3 regions of the Pseudolabrys sp. FHR47 genome follow, and region 2 is predicted to be linked to each of the others. Evidence: riboswitches for the same ligand, from Rfam matches in the RefSeq annotation. Region 2 holds a riboswitch; each other region holds the start of a gene.

Region 1 (3,269 bases), 350 kb from region 2:
GGCCCGGCCGCGTGCTGTCCCGCGACCAGTTGCTCGACGTGACCCAGGGGCGCAGCGCCGGCGAATTCGAGCGCAGCATCGATATCCTGATCAGCCGCCTGCGTCGCAAGATCGAGGCCGATCCGCGCAACCCGGCGGTGATCAAGACCGTGCGCTCGGGCGGCTACATGTTCGCGCCTTCCGTGGAGCCGGCATGAGCGGCATCCGCACGCTATTCGTGAACCGCATCGGCGGGCAGATCGCGCTCCTTATCCTCGTGTCGCTGATTGCTATCCACGCCGTCATCGGCGTCAGCCTGTATGTAATCCAACCGGAACGCTTCGGTCCGCCTGACGAGGGACTCGCTCAGCTCTCCGCGGCAGTCAAACTGGTTGCGGCGACGCCGAAAGCGGAACGCACCGCCGCCTTGGCGCGCGCCTCATCGGTCTTCCCGCGCTTTCAACTCACGTTGGCATCGGCGGCACCGGTGGCCGTCATGGCCGACGCAAGCGAACGTCGCTTCCGCGCCTTGGCATCTGCGCTCGGTGCCGCGTTCAAATTTGCGCCGCTCTCGGCTGCCTCCGTCGCCATCACCCTGCCCGATGGTGACATCGTCACCGCCGCCATGCCTCCCGAGCATCCACCGCGCATTGGCGGGCCTTTGATTCTGTCGGCGATGTTCATCCTCGTCAGCGTCACGCTGCTCGGCCTGTGGGCGGCGCTCGCCTTGCGTAATCCGCTCTCCGCTTTCGCGCAGGCCGCGGAAAATTTCAGCCTCGACGACCAGGTCGCCGCGCTTCCCGAACGCGGCCCCGAGGAAATCCGCGCCGTCGCCCGCGCCTTTAACCGCATGCGTGGCCGAATCAAGACGCTGGTCGACGACCGCACCCGGCTGTTCACGGCGATGAGTCACGATCTGCGCACGCCGATCACGCGGCTGCGCCTGCGCAGCGAGTTCATCGGCGACGCCGAATTGCGCGGGCAGATGCTGCGCGACCTCGACCAGATGAAGACCATGACCGAGAGCGTGCTGTCGTTCCTGCGCGACGGCCAGTCGCGCGAAGCCGAAAGCTCGGTGGACATCGCCTCCGGTCTGCAGACCATCGCCGACGACTTCGCCGACCTCGGTCACGCCGTCACGTACGAGGGGCCCGACCACCTCACGCTCGTCATCCGCCCGAACGAGATGCACCGCGCGGTGGTCAATCTTGTGGACAACGCGGCTCGCTACGGCTCGGTCGTCTCGATCCGCCTCTCCGCTCCCGGCTCCGTCGTACATATCGATGTCGAGGACAACGGCCCGGGCATTCCGGACCCGGACAAGACCGCGATGCTCGAGCCCTTTGCCCGCGGCGATGCGGCCCGAGCCATGGACGAAGGCGCCGGGTTCGGCCTGGGACTGGCCATTGCGCGCGCCATTGCCGAAGCGCATGGGGGAACCCTCACGCTCAACGACCGCGTGCCGCAAGGGCTGATCGCCCGCATCGCGCTGCCCGCCTCGGCCGCGCCGCATTGACACGGCAGGCCGGCAGCCTACATTAGCGCCATTCCGAGGGGTGCCCGGCTGCGGTCCGGGCTGAGAGAGTCCCTTTGAACCTGATCCGGGTCATGCCGGCGAAGGGACAGGACACATCGATGCAGGCTTCCTATTTGATCGCGCGGATCGCCGGACCGGTTTTTGCGGTCATCGGCATAGGCCTGTTCGTCAGCCGTGACGCCTATCGTCAGATCGCGCGGGATTATCTCGAGCACAGCGCGATGGTATATTTCGCCGGCGTGATCATGCTCACCGCCGGCCTCGCCATTCTCAACGTCCACCCGAGCTGGTCGCGCGACTGGCGCAGCCTGGTGACGCTCATGGGCTGGGTGCTCACCGTCATCGGCGTGTTCCGCGTCTTCGCACCGCATCTCGTGGTCTTCGTCGGCGCCGTCGGCAACGACACGTTCCTCAATATCGCCGCCGCCTTTCTTCTGACGGTCGGCGGCATACTCACATTCAAGGGCTATGTGGCGGAGCGGCCGCAAAGCCAGCGCAGGGAGTTGAAATCATGAACAAGCCCGTCGCCCCCGCCGATCTCGCCACGCCGAAAGTCACGACCGGCCCCCTGCCTGCATCGCGCAAGGTCTACTCGATTCCAACGGCGGCGCCGGATCTGCGCGTGCCGATCCGCGAGATCATCCTCTCGCCCGAGGCCAAGGAGCCGAACCTCCCGGTCTACGACACCACCGGCCCCTACACCGACGACAATGTCGCCATCGACGTCGAGAAGGGTCTGCCCCGCGCGCGCATCGAATGGGTCAAGGAACGCGGCGGCGTCGAGGAATATGACGGCCGCCCGATCAAGCCGGTCGACAACGGCAACGTCTCCGGCAAGCACCTCGCCCGCAACTTCCCCAACACGCCGAAGCCGTTCCGCGCTTTGGACGGCAAGCCGGTGACGCAATACGAATTCGCCAAGGCCGGCATCGTCACCAAGGAGATGATCTACGTCGCCGAGCGCGAGAACCTCGGCCGCAAAAAGATGCTCGACCGCGCAGAGGCCGCCATCGCCGACGGCGAGAGCTTCGGCGCCGCGCTGCCGGCCTTCATTACGCCGGAATTCGTGCGCGACGAGATCGCGCGCGGCCGCGCCATCATCCCGGCCAACATCAACCACGCCGAACTCGAGCCGATGATCATCGGCCGCAACTTCCTGGTGAAGATCAACGCCAATATCGGCAACTCGGCCGTCACGTCGTCGGTCGAGGAAGAAGTCGAGAAGATGGTGTGGGCGATCCGCTGGGGCGCCGACACCGTGATGGACCTGTCGACCGGCCGCAACATCCACAACACGCGCGAATGGATCCTGCGCAACTCGCCGGTGCCGATCGGCACCGTGCCGATCTATCAGGCGCTGGAGAAGGTCGACGGCGATCCGGTCAAGCTCGACTGGGAGGTCTACAAGGACACGCTCATCGAACAGTGCGAACAGGGCGTCGACTATTTCACTATCCACGCCGGCGTGCGGCTCGCTTACGTGCCGCTCACGGCGAACCGCGTCACCGGCATCGTCTCGCGCGGCGGCTCGATCATGGCGAAGTGGTGCCTGTCGCGGCACAAGGAGAGCTTCCTCTACGAGCGCTTCGAGGAAATCTGCGACATCATGCGCAAGTATGACGTGTCGTTCTCGCTCGGCGACGGCCTGCGTCCCGGCTCACAGGCCGACGCCAACGACCGCGCGCAATTCGCCGAACTGGAAACGCTCGGCGAGCTGACGCAGATCGCCTGGCAGAAGGGCTGCCAGGTCATG
Region 2 (3,269 bases):
GCGCGGCGTCGACCGCGGTGCGCATCTCCCGCGCCGCCGCCGCCGGATCGGACGCGAGCGACAGCGCGGAAATCACCGCCACGCCGTCGGCGCCGCCGGCAATCACTTCACCGGCGTTGCCGGCGTTGATGCCGGCGATAGCGCAGATCGGGTAGCCCGGCTTGCGGGCGCGAATGAACCTGACGAGATCGCGCAGGCCCTCGATGCCGATCGGCTTCGACACATTGTCCTTCGACGTCGTGGCAAACACGCCGCCGATGGCGACGTAATTCAGGAGGTCGAGCGGTGCCGCCGTGGCCTGCTCGGCCGTCTGGATGCTGAGGCCGATGATGGCGTCCTTGCCGAGCAGACGCCGCGCGTCGGCGACCTCCATGTCGTCCCAGCCGATGTGTACGCCCTGCGCGCCGGTGGCGAGCGCGACGTCGACGCGGTCGTTGATCAGCAGCGGCACACCGCGCGGCCGCAACACCGCCATGATATCGCGCGCCTCCTCGATCATGACGCGCGTCGAGCCGTGCTTATCGCGCAGCTGCACCAAAGTCGCGCTCTCTGCGACCAGCGCGGTGAGCGCGGGCAGCGAACGGCCGCCGGCGACTGCCGGGTCGACTAGCGCGTAGAGCCGAAGGTCGAGGGTCATCGGTTGTTACTCGTGCAAAGAAACGCGCGCCCGCGCCACGAGCGCGTCGCCGTCGATGGAATAAAGGGCATCGAGGATCGCCACCGCGAGACTGCCGGGACCGCGCGCGGTCTCCGCCGCCATTTCGCCGGCGACGCCGACGATCAGCATCGCCGCCAAGGTCGCCACGAAGGCATCCTTCTCGACCGCGAGGCAGGCAGCGACCATCGCCGAGGCAGCGCAGCCCATCGCTGTCACCCGGGCCATCATCGCGTCGCCATTGGCGACCGACGCGGCACGCCGGCCATCTGCAATCAGGTCACGCGCGCCAGACAGGCCGATCGCGATGTCACGCTGGCGCGCATAGCTGCGCACGTCGTCGAGGCCGTCGCCGGCGCCGGCAAGCGCCGCGAACTCGACGGCGTTGAGCCGCATCGCCGTCGGGCGGAGAAACAGCAGATCCTGGGCGTAGGTCGCGCGTGGCGGTGCGCGGTCGACAAAGACCGGATCGAGAACCCAGGGCAGCCCGCTTTGCACCACGGTATCAACGGCGATCGACGTCGCCTCGCGGCGCTCGCGGCCGAAGGTGCCGAGATTGACCAGCAGAGCATCGGCGCGGCCGACGAAAGCACCGATCTCGACCGGCGACAGGGTCATCGACGGAATGGCGCCCAGCGCCAGCAGCACATTGGCGGTGAAATTCTCCGCCACCGAATTGGTAATGCAATGGACTCGAGGCGATTTCCCGCGCACCCGCGAAAGCACGGCCGCCGCCGCGGAGACAAGCTCTGCGGGCAAGGCGAACTGGCGCAATGGGACTGTCGGTTCCTGCATCTCTCTCCCTCCGCCGGCATGACCCGGATCAGGTTCGTTGGGTTGACCGGACTTCCGGCCTCTCAGCCCGGCACGACGCCGGACACCCCACGAGATCGCTGCACGATAACTAGACCTGCAGGCGCGGCATGGCAAGAGGCGCCCGCGCAATGCCGGGTGGCGCCGGCACACGTGGCACCAAGCCCCGCCTTGCCAGGTCCGCGCGATTTTGCTGTGTTGCAGGAAACGCCCCGCCCGCCCGGAGACTGACCCGCGATGACCCCGTTCTTCGTCCAGATCAAATGCGAACTTGGCAAGGTCTATCAGGTCGCCAATGAATTGGCGGAAGCCGAGATCGCCTCGGAGATTTATTCGACGGCGGGAGATTACGACCTGCTGGCCAAGTTCTATGTGGACGACAAATCCGACATCGGACACTTCGTCAACGAGAAGGTGCAGACGATCCCCGGCATCAAGGACACCTACACGATCATCACCTTCAAGGCGTTTACGGCGTGAGCGTCATGTCATGCTCGGCTTTACGCCGGGCATTCAAGTCTTGGCCGGCGTGAAGGCGTGGATGGCATGGACATAGGCGTCCCGAAGAGACGCCGCTCTTCGAACGGCTATGCCGCGCATGACGAACAGATAAATTGCTGCCTTAAATCTCTGGCCGCCGCGGCCCTTCCTCCTCGGGCGCCCGGCTAATGCCGAGACGCCGCTCGCGCCACAGCACTGCGAGCCCAGCGCCGGCGACGATGGCCGCGCCGGCATAGACCAGCGTGCTCGGCAACTCGCCGAAGAACCAGTATCCCAGCAGCAATGCCCAGATCAGTGACGTGTAATCAAATGGCGCGATGACCGACGCGGTGGCGTGGCGGTAGCTCTCTGTCAGAAAGATGTGGGCGACCCCGCCGAGAATTCCGGTGGCGATCAGCGCCATCAGTTCCTCACGACTGGGCGTGTGCCATGCAAAGGGCAGCGTCAGCGCGCCGACGATGGCGCAGGACAGCGAGAAATAAACGACGATCGATGACGTGGTTTCGGTCTGCGTCAGGCGGCGCGTCTGGATTACCGCGCCGGCATTGCAGAACGCCGCGATGACCGCCAAGATCGAACCGATCGCCGCAGTCGCGCCGACCCCGGCGGCCGTGTATCGGCTCGCATCAAAATTCGGGATCAGCATCACGATCACGCCGACAAAGCCGACCGCGACCGCGGTCCAGCGGAAGATGCGCACGCGTTCCTTGAGAATGATGGCGGCTAGGGCCACGGTGATCAGAGGCGACCCGAACTGAATCGCGGTGGCGTCCGCCAGTGGCAGCCGCGCCAGCGCCGCGAAGTTCGAGAACATACCGCAGACGCTGACCGTGCCGCGGCCAAGATGGCCAAGAGCTCGGCTGGTGCGAACCGCGCTCATAAGCTCGCCACGGAAGGCGTAGATGAGCAGGACGGGCGGGATAGCGCAAGCGGATCGAAAGAACACGACCTGCCCGACCGGCACTGTGTCGCCAAGCTGCCGCACCAGCGCGGACATCGCGGCGAAGAGCAAGGCGGAGATGATCTTGAAGCCGATGGCTTTGAGGAGGTCGGGCGACGGCTCGTGCATGGAGAATCTCTCCATAACCCTCGCCGACGGCCTTGTCGCCCCTCTTTTGCGCGCAGGTGCTCCGCTTTTTACTTCTTCGCCGGCCGTGGCGGGCCCTCGACCGCCGGCAGGGATTTTATGTAGGTCGCCATCGCCAGCCGGTCGGCGTCGCTGAGTTGCGAGGTATTCCGGATGACCGCGGTCATGCTACCGCCGGCCGAATCGAACTCTGGCGTCATGCCCGATTTGAGG
Region 3 (3,269 bases), 290 kb from region 2:
ATCGAGCGCGTCGAGTCCATCGCCCGAGACTGCGGCGCCGTATCGTGCCAGGCATCGACGTCGGAACAACAGCGGCTCTTGTTCTGGGCCGGGCGCAAGGCGGCGTTCCCGGCGGCGGGCCGCATCTCGCCTGACTATTACTGCATGGACGGCACCATCCCGCGCGCCAAGCTGCCATTGGTGCTGGCGCGCATGAAGGAACTGTCGGAGAAGTATCAACTCGGGGTCGCCAACGTGTTCCACGCCGGCGACGGCAACCTGCACCCGCTGATCCTCTATGATTCAAACAAGCCCGGCGAACTCGACCGTGCCGAGGAATTCGGCGCCGATATCCTGCGGCTCTGCGTCGAGGTCGGCGGCGTGCTGACTGGTGAACACGGCGTCGGCATCGAGAAGCGCGACCTGATGCCGGCGATGTTCTCCGAAATCGACCTCAACGCGCAGCAGCGCGTCAAATGCGCCTTCGACGCCAAGGGTCTGCTCAATCCCGGCAAGGTTTTCCCGCAACTGCACCGCTGTGCCGAACTCGGCCGTATGCATATATCGGGCGGGCAGATGCCGTTCCCGGATTTGCCGCGATTCTGATAGCGGTCATGTTCCTCATCGCTAATCGAGCCAGTTCGTGACCGACACCCTCAAACCCACCGACACCGCCCACGTCGAAGAAGCCGTCCGCTGGGCTGTCTCCAACGAAAAGTCGTTCGAGCTTGTCGGCTCGGGCTCCAAGCGGGCGCTGGGGCGGCCGAGCCAGACGGACATGACTCTCGATCTGTCGGCACTTACAGGCGTCACCCTGTACGAACCGGAGGAACTCATCCTCTCGGCGCGGGCCGGCACGCCTTTGGCGGAGATCGAAAAGCTGCTCCACGACAACAATCAGCAGCTCGATTTCGAACCGATGGATTACGGGCCATTGCTCGGCCAGGAAGCCAGGCAGGGGACCATTGGCGGAACGCTGGCGGTCAATCTCTCCGGGCCGCGCCGCATCAAGGCCGGCGCCGCGCGCGATCACTTTCTCGGCGCCACGATGGTGACCGGCCGCGGCGAAACCGTGAAGACCGGTGGCCGGGTGGTGAAGAACGTTACCGGCTACGATCTTTGCAAGGTCCTGGCCGGGTCCTGGGGGACCTTGGCAGCGATGACCGAGGTCACCGTCAAGGTGCTGCCGAAGCCGGAAACCGAGGCGACCGTCGTGGTCGAAGGCCTTGACGACGCGCAGGCCTGCGCGGCTATGGCGGCGGCGATAGGCTCGTCCTGCGACGTCTCTGCGGCGGCGCATCTGCCGGACCATGTCGCCTCGTATTTCGACGGCCTGCCGAACCCCGAAGCCTCGACTGTTCTGCGGCTCGAAGGGGTGGCGCCGTCGGTGACGCACCGCACCGAGATGCTGATCAAGTTGATGCAGCCTTTCGGCCCCGCGGTGGCGCTTGGCGGCGCCGACTCCCAGGCGCTGTGGCGCACGGTGCGCGAAGTCGCTCCGTTCGCCACCGAGACGGCGCGCGCCCGGCCGCTGTGGCGCATCTCCACCGCGCCGGCGTCGGCGCATCGGCTCGTCGATCTCATCACGCCGGCGGCGCAGATGTTCTACGACTGGGGCGGCGGGCTGGTCTGGGTGGCAATGCCATTCGAAAACGAGGCCGATCCCGGTTCCATCCGCCGCGCCGTTGCCGAGATCGGCGGCCATGCCACGCTCGTTCGTGCCCCCGTGGCGCTGCGGGCGTCCGTCGACGTCTTCCAGCCGCAGGAGCCGGCCCTCGCGGCCTTGACCAAGCGCGTGAAGGATAGTTTCGACCCCAAGGGCGTATTTAATCCCGGCCGCATGTGGGCGGGGGTGTAATGGTTGCGCCTTCAATCGGGACCGCCTAGCTTCCTTTTCATCTCAATCGGGGTGCCCCGCGCGGGGCTGAGAGGCGGCGTGCCGCCAACCCGTAGAACCTGATCCGGGTCGTGCCGGCGGAGGGAAGTGGGATGGCTCGATCTCCATCGCAGCATTCTCCATTGCAACATTGCGCTCCGCTCGCCGCCCTCCAAGGAGGTTGCGATGAACGGAAGAATGCCTGCTGACGACGTCTGGTCCGCGCTGCAGGACCTGCGGGCGCGGCGGCCCCTCGTGCACAACATCACCAACTATGTGGCCATGACCGTTTCCGCCAACGTGCTTCTGGCGCTTGGCGCTTCGCCGGCGATGGTGCACGCCGCCGAGGAAGTCGAGGACTTCGCCGGCATTTCGGATGCGCTGTGCGTCAATATCGGCACCCTGTCGCCGCCCTGGGTCGAGGCGATGCGCAAGGCCGTTGCCCGAATGAACGCACTCGGTAAGCCCTGGGTGCTTGATCCGGTCGGCTGCGGTGCGACGCCCTACCGCACCCGCGTATCGGAGGAACTGGCGGCCCTCCGCCCGGCCGTCATCCGCGCAAATGCCGGGGAAGTGCAGAGCCTGGCCGGTGCCGCGCCGGGCGGCAGCAAGGGCGTCGACTCGCTGGTTGACACCGGTGACGCCGCGGTCGCCGCCGCGATGCTATCGCGTCGCACACGTGCCGTCGTCGCCATGACCGGTGCCACAGACTTCGTTGCCGACGGGCAGGGCGGTACGTCTATCGACGGTGGTCATGCGCTCATGCCGCTATCGACCGCGCTGGGCTGCGCCTTGAGCGCAGTCGTTGCCGCCTTTACCGCGGTGCGTCCGCCGTGTGACGCGGCCATTGCGGCTCTGACCGTCTACGGCGTCGCAGGCGCGGCAGCGGCGCGGAACTGTCGCGGACCGGGGCATTTACCGGCCGAACTATGCGACGCTCTCCATTTGATGAGTCGGGACATGCTGACGGCCTGAGCCGGCTCACAAGCGGACCGGGAGGATTGACCGACGCGCCGAAAGCGCGCTTCGATCTGCCCGCCTCACCGCGCCGCAAGTCCGGGTTCAATCGTCGATGCAAACCAACTTTACGCTCGCTCAGCTCGCCAATCCTCAGATCGCTGAGGCGGACAAGATCCTGCGCGCCTGCGTGCATTGCGGTTTCTGCACCGCGACCTGCCCGACCTATGTGCTCCTCGGCGACGAGCTCGATTCACCGCGCGGCCGCATCTACCTCATCAAGGACATGCTGGAGAACAACCGCCCGGCGAGCCGCGAGGTGGTCAAACACATTGACCGCTGTCTGTCCTGTCTGTCCTGCATGACAACCTGTCCGTCCGGCGTGCATTACATGCACCTGGTCGATCACGGCCGCGATCACATCGAGAAGACCTACAAACGCCCGCTGCACGACCGG

What was found. A riboswitch is a leader RNA that binds a small molecule or an ion and turns the genes downstream of it on or off. The one in region 2 is predicted to bind thiamine pyrophosphate.
Region 1: linked by a shared signal. The riboswitch ahead of E8Q40_RS06365 (hypothetical protein) and the one ahead of E8Q40_RS07965 (hydroxyethylthiazole kinase) in region 2 are both predicted to bind thiamine pyrophosphate.
Region 3: linked by a shared signal. The riboswitch ahead of thiM (hydroxyethylthiazole kinase) and the one ahead of E8Q40_RS07965 (hydroxyethylthiazole kinase) in region 2 are both predicted to bind thiamine pyrophosphate.

Annotation. Positions count from the first base shown of each region.
Region 1 covers NZ_CP039740.1:1,272,730-1,275,998, reverse strand. The annotation lists gene E8Q40_RS06375 (response regulator) at 1-197, shown strand, start outside; gene E8Q40_RS06370 (ATP-binding protein) at 194-1,495, shown strand; TPP riboswitch at 1,522-1,620, shown strand; gene E8Q40_RS06365 (hypothetical protein) at 1,615-2,031, shown strand; gene thiC (phosphomethylpyrimidine synthase ThiC) at 2,028-3,269, shown strand, end outside.
Region 2 covers NZ_CP039740.1:1,619,621-1,622,889, reverse strand. The annotation lists gene thiE (thiamine phosphate synthase) at 1-637, opposite strand, end outside; gene E8Q40_RS07965 (hydroxyethylthiazole kinase) at 644-1,327, opposite strand; TPP riboswitch at 1,438-1,550, opposite strand; gene E8Q40_RS07960 (Lrp/AsnC ligand binding domain-containing protein) at 1,706-1,948, shown strand; gene E8Q40_RS07955 (DMT family transporter) at 2,091-3,038, opposite strand; gene E8Q40_RS07950 (cytochrome c) at 3,107-3,269, opposite strand, start outside.
Region 3 covers NZ_CP039740.1:1,326,577-1,329,845, forward strand. The annotation lists gene E8Q40_RS06605 (FAD-linked oxidase C-terminal domain-containing protein) at 1-585, shown strand, start outside; gene glcE (glycolate oxidase subunit GlcE) at 623-1,837, shown strand; TPP riboswitch at 1,875-1,979, shown strand; gene thiM (hydroxyethylthiazole kinase) at 2,054-2,830, shown strand; gene glcF (glycolate oxidase subunit GlcF) at 2,928-3,269, shown strand, end outside.